4 regions of the Nonomuraea sp. NPDC003754 genome follow, and region 1 is predicted to be linked to each of the others. Evidence: riboswitches for the same ligand, from Rfam matches in the RefSeq annotation. Region 1 holds a riboswitch; each other region holds the start of a gene.
What was found. Region 1 has a riboswitch for cyclic di-AMP ahead of ACWEVS_RS27080 (hypothetical protein). Riboswitches for the same ligand answer to the same signal wherever they lie in the genome.
Positions count from the first base shown of each region.

Region 2: it holds a riboswitch for cyclic di-AMP, as region 1 does, so the genes downstream of both, ACWEVS_RS18505 (NlpC/P60 family protein) here and ACWEVS_RS27080 (hypothetical protein) in region 1, are expected to answer to the same signal.
Region 3: it holds a riboswitch for cyclic di-AMP, as region 1 does, so the genes downstream of both, ACWEVS_RS38480 (coiled-coil domain-containing protein) here and ACWEVS_RS27080 (hypothetical protein) in region 1, are expected to answer to the same signal.
Region 4: it holds a riboswitch for cyclic di-AMP, as region 1 does, so the genes downstream of both, ACWEVS_RS22505 (C40 family peptidase) here and ACWEVS_RS27080 (hypothetical protein) in region 1, are expected to answer to the same signal.

Region 1 is NZ_JBSGJX010000023.1:113,028-116,481, forward strand. Features, by position in the region: gene ACWEVS_RS27070 (hypothetical protein) at 1-373, shown strand, start outside; gene ACWEVS_RS27075 (alpha/beta hydrolase) at 330-1,202, opposite strand; gene ACWEVS_RS27080 (hypothetical protein) at 1,248-2,117, opposite strand; cyclic di-AMP (ydaO/yuaA leader) riboswitch at 2,277-2,411, opposite strand; gene ACWEVS_RS27085 (hypothetical protein) at 2,737-3,108, opposite strand; gene ACWEVS_RS27090 (roadblock/LC7 domain-containing protein) at 3,133-3,454, opposite strand, start outside.
Region 2 is NZ_JBSGJX010000013.1:133,830-137,283, reverse strand. Features, by position in the region: gene ACWEVS_RS18515 (winged helix-turn-helix transcriptional regulator) at 1-275, shown strand, start outside; gene ACWEVS_RS18510 (LuxR C-terminal-related transcriptional regulator) at 501-716, shown strand; gene ACWEVS_RS18505 (NlpC/P60 family protein) at 713-1,756, opposite strand; cyclic di-AMP (ydaO/yuaA leader) riboswitch at 1,762-1,912, opposite strand; gene ACWEVS_RS18500 (amino-acid N-acetyltransferase) at 2,189-2,758, shown strand; gene ACWEVS_RS18495 (RDD family protein) at 2,845-3,454, shown strand, end outside.
Region 3 is NZ_JBSGJX010000047.1:12,256-15,709, reverse strand. Features, by position in the region: gene katG (catalase/peroxidase HPI) at 1-807, shown strand, start outside; gene ACWEVS_RS38480 (coiled-coil domain-containing protein) at 889-1,842, opposite strand; cyclic di-AMP (ydaO/yuaA leader) riboswitch at 1,846-1,982, opposite strand; gene galT (galactose-1-phosphate uridylyltransferase) at 2,049-3,110, opposite strand; gene ACWEVS_RS38470 (DeoR/GlpR family DNA-binding transcription regulator) at 3,107-3,454, opposite strand, start outside.
Region 4 is NZ_JBSGJX010000017.1:160,276-163,729, reverse strand. Features, by position in the region: gene ACWEVS_RS22515 (NlpC/P60 family protein) at 1-104, shown strand, start outside; gene ACWEVS_RS22510 (LysR family transcriptional regulator) at 68-997, opposite strand; cyclic di-AMP (ydaO/yuaA leader) riboswitch at 1,338-1,480, shown strand; gene ACWEVS_RS22505 (C40 family peptidase) at 1,554-2,114, shown strand; gene ACWEVS_RS22500 (hypothetical protein) at 2,232-3,047, shown strand; gene ACWEVS_RS22495 (M48 family metallopeptidase) at 3,044-3,454, shown strand, end outside.

The DNA.
Region 1 (3,454 bases):
CATCGCCGAATGCGTCCGCAGGAGCACCCGGCTGGACGAGGTCTGGCCGTCGGACGAGCTCGACGCCGCGCCCGTGGTCCCGGTCTCCCGCCTGCCGGGCGATCGCGTCACGCTGAGCGCCCGGCAGTGGGAGGTGCTGGTCCACGCCGACGGCACCGCGACACCGCTGCAACTGGCCAGGCGGCTGGACACCACGGCCTACACGGTGCTGCTCGCCGTACGGGAACTGGCGGCGGCCGACCTGCTCGTCAAGCCCAGGAGGGCGCCCGCGCTGCCCAAGCGGGTCCCCGCGCCGCCCGGCACCGAGATGCGGCACGAACCGGCGGACCTCAGCCTGCTGCGGCGGCTGCGGAGCGCGCTTGAAGATCTGTGATCGCGTCCATGACCTGCTCCCACAGCGGGCGGGGCAGGTCGTGGCCCATGCCCTCGAAGGTCATCAGCCGCGCGCCGGGGATCGCGGCGGCGGTGGCCCGGCCGCCGGAGACCTGGACCAGCGGGTCGGCCTCGCCGTGGACCACCAGGGTGGGCACCCGCACGCCCGCCAACCCCTCGCTACGGTCGCCTGAGGCGAGGATCGCGGCCAGTTGCCTGGTGGTCCCGGCGGGATCGTGGTCGCGGTCGAAGGCCAGGCCCGCCAGCCGGGCGACGCGCTCGCGGTCGAGGGGGTAGCCGGGCGAGCCGATCACCGACCAGACCTCCAGGGCCCGCTCGATCGCGCCCTGCCGGTCGGCGGCGGGCGGGCCGAACAGCGCGGCCATCGCCTCGGGGGTGGGCGGCCCGGCCTCGGGGCTGGGCGTCGACATGATGGAGGTCAGCGTCAGCACCCTGCCGGGGTGCCCGATGGCGAGCGCCTGGGCGATCATGCCGCCCATCGAGATGCCCACCACGTGCGCGGCGGGCCAGCCGAGCGCGTCCATCAGGCCCGCCGCGTCGCCGGCCATGTCGCTCAGCAGGTACGGCGCCGCCGCGCCGGGGGTGAGGTCGGGCACGCCCGCCTCGCGGAAGTGGGTGGAGAGCCCCACGTCGCGGTTGTCGAAGCGGACGACGTGGTGGCCCCTCCTGGAGAGCAGTTCGCAGAACTCGTCGTCCCAGTGGACGAGCTGGGAGCCGAGCCCCATGATCAGCAGAAGGGGCCGGTCTTGGGGGTCACCGATGGGGTCGTAGGCGATGTCGATGCCGTTGGCGCGCGCCATGAGCGTCATGCGAAGCAGAATCTCATTCTGTTTCGCATGACGACAAGAGGGAGATCAGCGGGAGACGACCTTGCGCAGGTGGTCGCGGCCCAGGTAGCCGACGCCGCCGACGATCGCGAGACCGCCGATGAGGGCCAGCGCGGTGCCGGTGTGGCTGTCGTCCTCGGTCGCGCTCCGGGCGGCGGTGGTGCGCACCGGGCCGTCGAAGGAGGCGGGCCTGACCGACGCGGCGGCGGCCGTCGTCCCCTTGGACTCCTGCTCGTCCGCCTCACGGGCGGCGACCAGCTCGGCCTTCTTGGCGGCCTGCGCCTTCTTGGCGGCCTCGGCCTTCTTCTTCTCGGCCAGGGCCAGGTAGTCGACCGGCGGCTTGGCCGGGTTGTGGTCCATACGACCCCACGCGCCGGTGGAGAAGGCGACGGGGTGGTTCTTCTTGCCCACGCCGTCACCCCACTTGGTGATGACGTACTGGACCTTGATGTGGCCCTGACCGCCGTTGCCGTTCACCATCAGCGTGTCGGAGTTGAACTCGCCGCCGGTGAGGTAGGCGAAGGTCTTGGCGTCGAGGTCGAGCATGACGCCGCTGCTGGAGGGCACGCCAGGACCACGGTCACCCACGAAGAAGGGGGCCTTCTTACCCTTGTAGACGACGTAGCCTTCGGTCATGAGGGGCCAGCTCGGGCTGGCTGCCAGGCCCTTGCGCATCGAGATGCCGCTCGCGGGCAGGCCGGTGTCGCCGGCGCGGCCGGAGGAGTCGTCCCAGAAGTAGGAGGCGGTGGTGCCTCCCTGGAGGAGGGTCCGCTGCTGGGTGGTCCGGGCGAGGTCGGGCTCCGTGGGCTCGGCGAGAGCGGCGGCGGCGCCGGAACCGACGGCGAGGGCGGTGGTGACGAGCAGGGCGGAAGCGCGCATGCCAAAGCGGCGGGTCATGAAAGTCCTTTGTGCGAGGGATAGGAAATCCGCGCTCACATGAAGATCAGGCAAAGGCGTAGCCGGGCATGGGCCTAGCAGTCGCTACGCGAAAAGACAGAGCGCGAAAGGAAGCGGGGGGAAGCGCCGCTCAGTTCGGGGGGCTGTCGTACAAGGGTGGTGTCCTCTCCATCTCGCCTACCGGGTTAGCTGACGGGTTCGGGCGTGGAGATGCCCTACCGGCACGAGGCCGGATTCACCCCAAAGAGATGGGTCCCCGGTTCCCGCAGTCGCGGGATTCGGCGCCGACCGGCCGACTCTTCCCTGGTGAAGAGCACGGTCACCGCTCGGTAACGCAAAGGACTCTATGGGCAAATCACCCCAAAGGCAAAAGCAAACCCATGAATCGGAAAGAGGATCTACCCTTTATCGTCACGATTCAGCAGGCGCGGAGAGCGCGGAAACCCCTGAAAAACAACGGGTTGCGCGGGCGCGGCAGGAAAGCCGATCAAGGGGATAAAAATCATGAAATCGGCAGCGGCGCCGGGGTAAAGCCGGAGTACACACGGCTGAAGAAGGCGCGGGCCGGTCGTACGGCACGCCCCGTGCCCGCCGCGCCGCGGACACGGGGCGTGGTCCGTCAGACCTCGAGCTTCTCCTCGATGCCGCGCAGCTGGTGGCGCGCCAGCGCCAGGTTCGCCCTGGTGCGGTCCAGCGCCAGGTAAAGGAAGAGTCCCTTGCCGCCCCTGCCGGTCATCGGCCTGATGATGTGGTACTGACCGGTCAGCGTGATGAGGATGTCCTCGATGACCTCCTTGAGGCCGAGCGACTCCATCGTGCGCATCTTCGCCTTGACGACCTCGGTGTTGCCCGCGGCGGCCACCTGCAGGTCCAGGTCCTTGGAGCCGCCGAGGGCGCCGAGCGCCATGCCGCTGCCGTAGTCGACCACGACGGCCCCGAGCGCGCCGTCGATCGCCATCATCTCCTTGAGAGAGACGTCCATGCTGGCCATGCGTTTCCTCCGTGTGAATGCGAGTCACTTTCGCGATGCGATGGCGGCGACGCTCGCCGCCGTCTTGCGACCCTCCAGCCGCAGCAGCCCGAGATTGGTGCCGGGCTCGGCCAGGACTGTGAGGACGATCGTGGGGCCGGCCGTGTAGAAGGCGGCGAAGCCCGCGCTGCCCGAGATGAGGGTCTCCTCCAGGGCACCCTTGCCGGCCATGACGGCCATGCGTCTGCTGAGGGCCAGCAGCGCCGCCGACAGCGCGGCGGTCTGCTCGACGTTGCCGCCCGTCAGGTCGCTGGCGATGGTCAGCCCGTCCACGCTGCAGGCGATGCTTCCGCTGACGTCGGGCGTA
Region 2 (3,454 bases), on a different contig from region 1:
GCTCGATGCGATACAGCGATCTGGCCAGGACGGTCGCGGGCGTGAGCCAGAAGATGCTGACGCAGACGCTTCGCGGGCTGGAAAGGGACGGGCTGGTCTTCAGAACGGTGACCGCCTCGGTGCCGGTGCGCGTGGATTATGAGCTCACGCCACTCGGAACGAGTCTGCTCCCACTCATGGCCGCGATCAAGGAATGGGCGGAGAGTCACATCGAGGATGTCGAGCTTGCCCGCGAACGCTATGACGCCGGGCAGACCGCTGAAAAAACGGCGTGAAATTCAGGATAAGAGCGCATTGCGGTCGGCCGGTTGTGGCCTGATCTTCGCGCCGTATGTCGCGCGAGTTCTTCATATAGAAACGATCAAGTCAATAGTCGCCGTCAAGCGCTTCGTGGAATCAACCTTGACGACCTTTCGAGTATGCGTTTACCGTCTGCGGGACGAGCAGCGGTGCTCGAGCCGAGACGTCGCCGAGTTGTGCTGTTGGGGGGAGGGCTCCCGATGGATGTGCTCACCGACGACGGAGTCGTGTTGAGCCAGGACGACCTGGATCTCCTCGCGGAGTTGGCCAAGGGTGTCACGGTCGACCGCGTGGGCAGAACGCTGGAGATCAGCGGCCGCACGGTCCGCCGCCGCCTGCGCGTCATCTGCGACAGGATCGGCGTCGCCACGGCCATCGAGGCCGTGGCCTGGGCCGCGCGCCGGCGACTGATCTAGTCGGCGATCCGTACGGCTCCCGCGAACGGCCTGTTGGCGATCGCGGCGACCCGGACGACGTCACCCGTGCGGGGCGCGTGCACCATCATCCCGCCGCCGATGTAGATGCCCACATGGTGCAGGTCGTTGTAGAAGAAGACCAGGTCGCCGGGGCGTAGCTGCTCGCGCGAGATGTGGGTGCCGGCCGTCCACTGGTCGCCGGTGTAGTGCGGCAGGCTGATGCCCACCTGCTGGTAGGCGGCCATGACCAGGCCCGAGCAGTCGAAGGAACTCGGCCCCTCGGCGCCCCACACGTACGGCTTGAGCTGTTGGGTCAGCGCCCAGCGGGCGGCCTGCGCGGCCTTGCCGCTGCCGATGATGGGCAGGTTGACCCTGCTGGCGCGGGTGCCCGGCCGTCCCGCCTCGCCCAGGGCGCGCCGGAACAGGCTGCTCTCGGTCTTGGCGACCATCGAGGTGATCTTGTCGCGTTTGCTGCCGAGGTCGTTGACGAGTTTCTGGACCTCGGCCAGGCGTGTCTTGGCGGTCGCCCTCGCCTTCTCGGCGGCGGCGATGGACTCGGCGAGCTCCTTGACCTCCTGGCCCTGCTGCTGGCCGAGGGCGTAGGAGGTGGCGGCGGCGTCGAGGAAGGAGTCGGGGTCGCCCGACGAGGTGAAGGCCAGGCCGTCGGCGAGGCCGCCGTACATGTAGGTGCTCTCGGCCACGAGCGTGGCTCGGGCGCGCTTGGCGGCCAGATCGGCCTCGCTGGTGGCCAGGACCTTCTTGGCGGTCTCGGCGGACTTCTTGACGCCCTTGAGCTTCTCGCGCTGCCCGTTGTACTGCTCGGTGAGCGTCTCGATGTCGTTGTGCATCTTCTCGACGCGCTCGGCGAGCTCCTTGAGCGTCGGCTTGGGGTCGGCGGCGGCCGGGCTCAGCGGCATGGCGAGGGCGAGGGCGGCCATCGCGGCGCTCACGACGGCGAACCGCTTCCTGGGGGAGCCCGGTTCGTGGGGGCGGGCGTGCTTGCCCGCGGACTTCCCCTCGTGAGTGCGCCTGCGCTTCACCAACCAGCTCCTCTCGTAGCCGCCGACCGGGTTAGCTGACGGGTTCGGGCCGGAGCAGCCCTACCGAGCACGGACTCGGACTCACCCCTGTGGCGGTCGGTGGTCCGCCGGCGGGTCCCCGGCTCCCCGTGGTGGGGGATTAGGCGCGTCACCCACGCCTGGCTGCGTGGGTGACATCGTCGCTGGACACTAGTGCAAGCCAGGTTCGTGCTCAACCAGAACTACGGATCCAGTAGAGGATGCGCAAACAAAGGATCACGGGCGGGTCACGCGAAAGCCTGATCAACCAGGGTATTGCGTGCCCTTTGCCCGGATTGGCAGAGATTTGTCGGGCATGTCGTGCGTCGATGCGGAGCGTGCTCGCCTCACTACGTGAGGTCATGTGATGGTAGTTAGGGATGGGCCGAAACAAGCTCGGTACGCTGAAGGGCCATGGAGCAGGTCGTCGAGCGCCCAATGCAGGACACCGAGATCGTCGTACGGCGCGCCCGCACGCCGGACGTCAGGTCGATCAAGCGCCTGGTCGACATCTACGCGGGGGCGGGCCGCAAGCTTCTCGAAAAAGCCACGGTCACGCTGTACGAGGACGTCCAGGAGTTCTGGGTCGCCGAGCGCGGCGGCCAGGTGGTCGGCTGTGGCGCGCTCCATGTGCTGTGGGAGGACCTCGCCGAAATTCGCACGGTCGCCGTCGATCCCGCGGCCAAAGGTTCAGGCGTCGGTCACCGTATTGTTACCGCGCTCGTGAGAACGGCTCGCGACCTGGGCCTTCGCCGGGTCTTCTGCCTGACGTTCGAGGTCGACTTCTTCGCCCGACACGGCTTCGTGCCCATCCAGGGAACGCCGGTATCACCCGAGGTCTACGCCGAGCTGCTGGCCTCCTACGACGAGGGTGTGGCCGAGTTTCTGGACCTCGAGCACGTCAAGCCCAACACCCTTGGCAACACCAGGATGCTGCTTCATCTGGACGCAGTTGACTACGGCGTTGACCAAGAGGAAAGGTGATTGTTGATACTCATGTCGATACGTTGGGCAACAGCAAGCATGTGTCCTGACATGTGCCACATGCGCCATCGAAGCGAGGTGACACGGTGAGCACCGGACAGCCGCCGTACCCGGACCAACCTGACGACAATTCCGGATACGGTCAGCAGAACGCAGGACGCCCTGGCGAGCAGCCGGATCCTGACGTGACGATCGTCGGCTATCGCCATGAGGGCGGCGGCTACGGTCAGCCGTCACAGGGCCAGCCCGACCAAGGCTACGGCCAGCAGGGCTACGGCCAGCAGCCCGGTTACGGCCAGCAGGGCTACGGCCAGCAGCAGCAGCCCGGCTACGGCCAGCCTTCCTCGGGCCAGCAGGGCTACGGCCAGCAGCAGCCCGGCTATGGACAGCAGGGCTACGGCCAGCCCGCGTCAGGCCAGCAGCCCGGCTACGGCCAGCCCTCCTCGGGCCAGCAGGGCTACGGCCAGCAGCCCCCCGCTTCCGGCCAGCAGCCTTACGGTCAGCAGGGCTACGGCCAGCAGTACGGCCAGCCCGGCTACGGCCAGCAGGCCGCCTCGGGCCAGCAGCCCGAGTACGGCCAGCAGGGCTACGGCCAGCAGCAGGCCTCCTCCGGCCAGCAGCCCGAGTACGGCCAGCAGCCGGAGTACGGGCAGCCCGGCTACGGCCAGCAGCAGCCCGGGTACGGCCAGCCGGCGT
Region 3 (3,454 bases), on a different contig from region 1:
CAACTGGTCTCCACCGCCTGGGCCGCCGCAGCGAGCTTCCGGTCCACCGACAAGCGCGGCGGCGCAAACGGCGCCCGGCTCCGTCTCGAGCCGCAGCGCAGCTGGGAGGTCAACCAGCCCGAGCAGCTCACGACGGTCCTGGACACCCTCGAGGGCATCCGGCGCGAGTTCAACGAGGCCGGCGGCGCGAAGATCTCGCTCGCCGACCTGATCGTGCTGGCCGGCTCGGCCGCCGTCGAGAGGGCAGCGGGCGAGGCCGGCGTGGCGGTGACGGTGCCGTTCCGCCCGGGCCGTACCGACGCCACTCAGGAGCAGACCGACGTCGAGTCCTTCCGGGTCCTGGAGCCGCGGGCCGACGGGTTCCGCAACTACCTGCGTTCCGACGAGAAGACGCAACCGGAGGTGCTGCTCGTCGATCGTGCCTACATGCTGAACCTGACTCCGCCCGAGATGACCGTCCTCATCGGCGGCCTGCGTTCCCTCGGAGCCAACGTCGGCGGTACCCGGCACGGCGTCCTCACCGACCGGCCCGGTGTGCTCACCGCCGACTTCTTCACCAACCTGCTCTCCCCGGGCACCCGGTGGAAGGCATCGGACTCCGAGGAGCATCTGTACGAGATCCGCGACGTGGTCACCGATGAGGTGAAGTGGACCGCCACCGCGGTCGACCTCATCTTCGGCTCCAACTCCCAGCTACGGGCCCTCGCGGAGGTCTACGCCAGCCAGGACGCCCGCGACAAGTTCGTGACCGACTTCGTCGCGGCCTGGACCAAGGTCATGGAACTCGACCGGTTCGACCTCGCCTGACCCGTGAACGCCCCCGCCGCCGAGGACGGCCGCGGGGGCGGCGGAGGCGTATCGGTCCAGGCGGCTCGCCATCGCCTGCTTTCAGTTCATCGAGACGTGGACGTGGTCGTAGTGGTTCTCGGTGATGCTGCCGCGGTCGGACATCGGCCGCCAGCCGCTGCCGCTGTTGATCCGCTGCCGCCAGATCACGTACTTGACGCCCAGGCGGGTCTGGTTCTTCACCGCCCACGCCGCGATCTGGTCGCCCAGCGTCCGGTTGACGGCCGCGGGCATGGAGCCGCCCGAGCTCATCATGAAGTCGCAGGCCCGTCCGAGGGGGTGTTCCCCGCTGCTGCCCGACCGGTAGCAGCCCACCTCGAACGGCAGCGCGAACGTCTTCTTGATGGTGTCGCGCATGAGCCGGGTGCGCGGGGTGATGTTGTCCGACCCGGCGGGAAGCTCGGGCGCCCAGCTGCCGTCGGCCTTGCGGCCAGGACCGGTCGGCACGAGGGCCTGCAGCTTCTTCTCGATGTCCTTGATCATGCCCTCGGCGGCCTTCCGGTCGCCGGCGACCTGCTCGGTCTCGGTCCTGATCCGGTCGGCGAGCGCGGTGGCCGCGTCGGCGGCCTGCTTCTTGGTGTCGCGCGCCGCGGCGACGTTCTTGACGACCGCGTCCTGCTCGGCGCTCATCTGCTCGAGCAGGGCGGCGGTGTTGAGGTCGGGGGTGAACAGCAGCGTCGGCAGGTCAGGGGTGCTGGCCTGGTAGCGCAGCTCGGTGATCCTCGAGGCCTCCTTCTCGGCCGTGACCAGGGTCTGCTCGGCCGCCGCGAGCTGTTTCCCGGCCGCTTTCGCGTCCTTCTGGGCCTTGGCCAGCGAGACGCGCTTGGCGTTGTAGGTCCGGATCAGCTTGTCGACCCGGGTGTTGAGCTTCTTCAGCTCGGTCCGCAACTGCGGTTCGGACGGCTTGGGGGCAGCCGAGACTGCGGTCGCGGAACCGATCACGAGGGACAGCGCGGCGACAGCACCGCATGCGAAACGGGACGTGGGGGACGCCACGAACGATCCTCTCCGTCTGCCGGCCGGGTTAGCTGACGGGTTCGGGCGGGAGAAGCCCTACCACACGCGTGGATTCACCCCAGGTTCTCGATGGGTCCCCGGCTCCGGGCAACGCGCCCAGGATTAGGCATGTGACGGCTGTGAAAGCCGACGAATCGGGATATTAGTAGTAAATCCCCCGTAATGCGACCTCAAGCGGACATTAATTAGTGATCTACTTGTGATCGAAGCAGCCGTGCCGCGTCCTCGGGCAGAACGTCGTTGACGAAGGCGCCCATCGCCGACTCCGAGCCCGCCAGGTACTTCAGCTTCTCCGGCGCCCTGCGGATGCTGAACAGCTCCATGTGCAGGTAGGCCAGGTCGCGGCCGTGCCGTACGGGGGCCTGGTGCCAGGCGGCCACGTACGGCATGACCACCCCGAACAGCCCGTCGAGCGCCTTCAGCACGCGGGTGTAGACGGGGCCGAAGGCGGCGCGCTCCTCCTGGGTGAGCGCCGCCAGGTCCGGAACCTGGCGGTGCGGGTAGAGGTGCACCTCGAACGGGTAGCGGGCGGCGGCCGGCACGAACGCGGTCCACAGCTCGTTGGCGGCCACCACACGCTCGCCCGCCCGCTCGGCGGCCAGCACGTCGGCGAACAGGTTCGGCCGCTTGGCCGCGGCCGCCAGGTGCAGGCGGGTGCGCGGGGTGACGTAGGGGTAGGCGTAGATCTGGCCGTGCGGGTGCGCCAGCGTGATGCCGATCTCGGCGCCCCTGTTCTCGAAGCAGAACACCTGCTCCACGCCCGGGATCGCCGACAGCTCGGCCGTGCGGTCGGCCCAGGCCTCCATCACCAGCTCCACCTGCTCGTCGGACAGCGCCGAGAAGGAGGAGCCGTGGTCGGAGGTGAAGCAGACGACCTCGCAGCGCCCGACCCCCGGCCGCACCTCGCTCAGCCCGCCGGGGGCGGTGTAGGTGCCCAGGTTGGTGGAGAAGCTGGGAAAGCGGTTCTCGAAGACGGCGACGTCGTAGTCGGCGGCCGGGATCTCGGTCGGCTTGCCGGGCCTGGTCGGGCACAGCGGGCACTCGTCGGCCGGCGGCAGGAAGGTGCGGGTCTGCCGGTGACCCGCCATCGCCACCCACTCCTCGGTGAGCGGGTCGTAGCGCAGTTCGGAGGCCGCGGGCCTGGGCGGCAGCTCGCGCTCGTCGATCGCGCTCCGGTCGGCGTCGTCGCGCCGGTCGAAGTAGATCAACTCTCGGCCGTCGGCCATGTGCGCGATGGTGCGCTTCACTTGATGTCCTCCGCGATGATCAGTTCTCCCGCCCGCTCGGCCAGCTCCGCGCGCGCCTCGTCCGGCAGGGCCGCGTCGCTGATGACGACGTCGGCCTCCGACAGCTCCGCGATCGTGCTGATGCCGACCGTGCCCCACTTGGTGTGGTCGGCCGGGACCACCAGGCGATGTGCCGAGGCGACCAGTTCCCTGTCGGTCTCCGACTCCAGCAGGTTGGGGGTGGTGAAACCGGCCTTGGTGCTCATGCCGTGCACGCCCAGGAACAGCGTGTCGACGTGGAGCCGCCTGATGGCCGCGACGGCGACCGGGCCGACCAGGGCGTCGGACGGCGTGCGGACGCCGCC
Region 4 (3,454 bases), on a different contig from region 1:
CCGGCGGCGGCAAGATCGTGCACGCCCCCCAGACGGGTGACGTGGTGAAGGTCGCCAGCCTGTCCTCCTACGGCGGGCGGCTGGTCGGCGCCATCCGGCCGTAGCTCTCGCTCATCTCGCGCAGCACCCGCAGGTAGGCGCTCACCGCGGGCGGGCGGCCCGGCGCCGGCAGGACGGCGGCGCTGATCCGCCTGGCGGGCAGTCGCGGCGCGGGCTCGACCAGCCGGATGCCGGAGCGCACGGCCATGCCCGCGATCGACGGGTGGAGCATCACGCCCACGCCCGCCGCCACCAGGCCCTGGCGGCCGTTCCAGTCGTCGCACAGGTGGGCGATCCTCGGCGCGCGTCCCATCGCGGCCCGCAACTGCGCGACGGGGGCCAGGCCGTCGGGGTGCGTGCCGTCGATCCAGGGCTCGGCGGCGAGGTCGGCCAGCCGTACCCGCTCTCCGGCCGCCAGCGGATGCCCGGCCGGCAGGGCGACCAGCAGCTCGTCGTCGAACAGGTCGAGCACTTCCAGCTCCGGGTCGGGGACGGGATCCCACGAGGTCAGCAGGGCGACGTCGGTGGCGCCCTCCACCAGGCCGGCGGTGACGGGGCACGCGACGTCAGGGCCGCCGACCTTGAGGGAGAGCTCGACGCCCGGGTGGTCGGCGGCGAAGCGGCGGAAGCTCTCGGGCACGAACCTGGTGGCCGCGCTCGGGAAGGCGGTGACCCTGACCCGGCCGGTGTCCGCCGTGGCGAAGGCGCGCAGCCTGGTCTCGAACAGGCTCATGCCGTCGAGCACGGCCATGGCCTGCTCGATCGCCGCCCGGCCCGCCTCCGTCGGCTGGACGCCCCTCGGGCGGCGGTGGAAGAGCGTGACGCCGGTGTGGCGTTCGAGCATGGCGATCTGCCGCGAGACGGCGGGCTGCGTCATGGAGAGCACCTCGGCCGCTCCGGAGAACGAGCCGCGCCGTCCGACCTCCACCAGGACGCGTAGCGACCACCCATCAAGCATGCGCCGAGTGTATGTCGCAGGGATTAAGCCTTAATTCTCCTTATACCGGGAGTGTGAGGAAAGTAACGGATGCGATCTGACAGGTCGCCACAGAAGCAACTGTGAGCAGGGTCACATTCGGATAACGAAACCCGGTGTAGAGCAGCGACTCCTCTTCTGACAAGAACCAGTCGGTGATCTTGACAGCTTTGCCCGGCCTTTGCCTGGCCTTGGGGCGCCGGGTACGTTCTCGCATCGCGGCGACCAAGCCATGGCGCCGGAACCGCTCACCGGCCCCCCAACGGCCGGTGCACGCATAAAGATCCGCTGGTCGCCGCGCCGTAACCCCAGACAGGCGTGCGCGGTCGACCCGCCGAGTCCGTGCGGCATGGAGCACGGAGCCGGGGACCCACGTTCCTGGGGTGAATCCGGCCTGCGGGCCGGAAGGGCGACTTCCCCGCCCGAACCCGTCAGCTAACCCGGTAGGCATTGGTGGAAGTCCCAAGGAGACATTCTGTCTACCCCCTCTAGCACAACCCGTCTGTCCTGCCTTGCCCTCAGCGGCGTCGTGGTGGCGATGGGAGGGATCGTCCTCCACGCACCCGCGGCGCAGGCGACAGTGACCCCGGCGACAGCGGCCCCCGCGACCACCACCCTGGTGACCCCGGTGACCACCACCCTGGCGACGACGACGACCGTGAAGACGGCGCCGGCCGTACAGGCGGGCGCGGCGTCAACGGCCGCGGCGACACGGCAGGCCAAGGCGGCTCGACAGCGGCTGAAGGCGGCCAAGGCCGTCGCCACCGCCAAGAAGCAGATCGGCGACCCCTACCGCTTCGGCGGCACAGGACCCGGCGCCTTCGACTGCTCGGGACTGGTCCAGTACTCCTGGGCCAAGGCCGGCATCAAGATCCCCCGCGTCACGTACAGCCAGTACGCGCGCATCAGGAAGAAGGTCAGGTGGAGCGATCTCAAGCCTGGTGACCTGATGTTCTTCCGCGGGAAGGGTCACGTCGGCATGTACGTCGGCAAGGGCCGGATGGTCCACTCGCCGAGCACGGGCAAGACCGTGCGGATCGAGAAGCTCGGCGGCTGGCGCAAGGCGTCCTTCGCCGGCGCGGTCCGCCCCGGCGCGTAACCCCCGGCCGCCGGACGCCCGAAGCCCCGGCGCGTAGCCCCCGGCCGCCGGACAGGCCTAAGCCCCGTCCATCCCCCTCGGACGGGGCTTCGGCCTGTCCGGGCTAGCATCACAGCCGTGGTGACCCGCAGAACCCTGCTGGCGGCCGCGCTGGCCGGACCGGCGATCTGCACGGTGGCCGGGTCCGCGGGACGCCGCCTGCCGCCCGAGGCCCGCGCGCTCGGCGAGTCAGGCGTCGTCGTCGCCTACGGCGCGCGCTCGCTCGTCGTCGGGCACCACACCGCCGCCGCCCTCCTGCGCGACCTGGCCACGCGGGCCGACGCGGCGGCCCTCACCGTCTCGGCGGTCCTGCGGCGCGCCGTACGGCCACGGGTCGTGGTGCCCAGGACCACCGCGGAGGCGGCCGCCCTCGCGGGCACGGGCCCCGTCGACGGGCTGGCCGCGCTGGCCTCGGCGGAACAGGTGATCGTCCTGCCCGGCGCCTTCGCGCGCCTCACACCCGTGGGCCGCGACGTCGTCCTCACCCACGAGCTGACCCACGTGGCCGCCGGAACGGAAGGGCGGCCCGTGTGGCTGCGGGAAGGGTTCGCCGACTACGTCGGCTACCTGCGCTCGGGACTCGCGACGCGGGTGGCGGCGGCGGAACTGGCGGCCGAGGCACGCGCGGGACGGCTGCCCGGCGCGCTGCCCGCCGACGCCGCCTTCGCGCCGGGCACGCCCCGGCTCGCGCAGGTCTACCAGGAGTCATGGCTGGCCTGCCGCCTGATCGCCGCCAGGTACGGCGAGCGGGCGCTGGCCGACCTCTACCAGCGGGCCGCCGGAATGCGGCTCGGCCAGGCGCTCGAGCCGCTGGGCCTGTCGGTCCGCGCGCTCGTCGCGCACTGGCGGGAGTATGTCCGCAACGAGCTGACAGGCGCGGAGGGAGACGGATGAGGCGGCTGGACCGGCAGGCGGGCATCGCGTTGACGGTGCTCGGGGTGGCCATCCTGGTGGTCGTGGTGCTCACCACGCCGTGGGACGTCATGGCGGGGGCGCCCACGGTGCCGCCCGACCCCGCACAGGACTTCACCTCCGCCCAGATCGCCCGCTCCCGCGCCTTCGACGCGGCCACGAGCGTGCCCTCCTACCTGTCGCTCGGCCTGACCGTCGTGTTCGCCGGCCTGCTCGTGGCCACCCCCCTCGGCGCGCGGCTGCTGCGCGGGCTGAGGGGGCCGTGGTGGCTGCGGGTCGTCCTCGGCGTCGTCGTGCTGACCGCCGTCGTCGAGGTGCTGCGCTGGCCGCTGGGCATGTGGTTCGAGACCGAGCTGCGCGCCTTCGGGCTGTCCACCCAGAACTGGTGG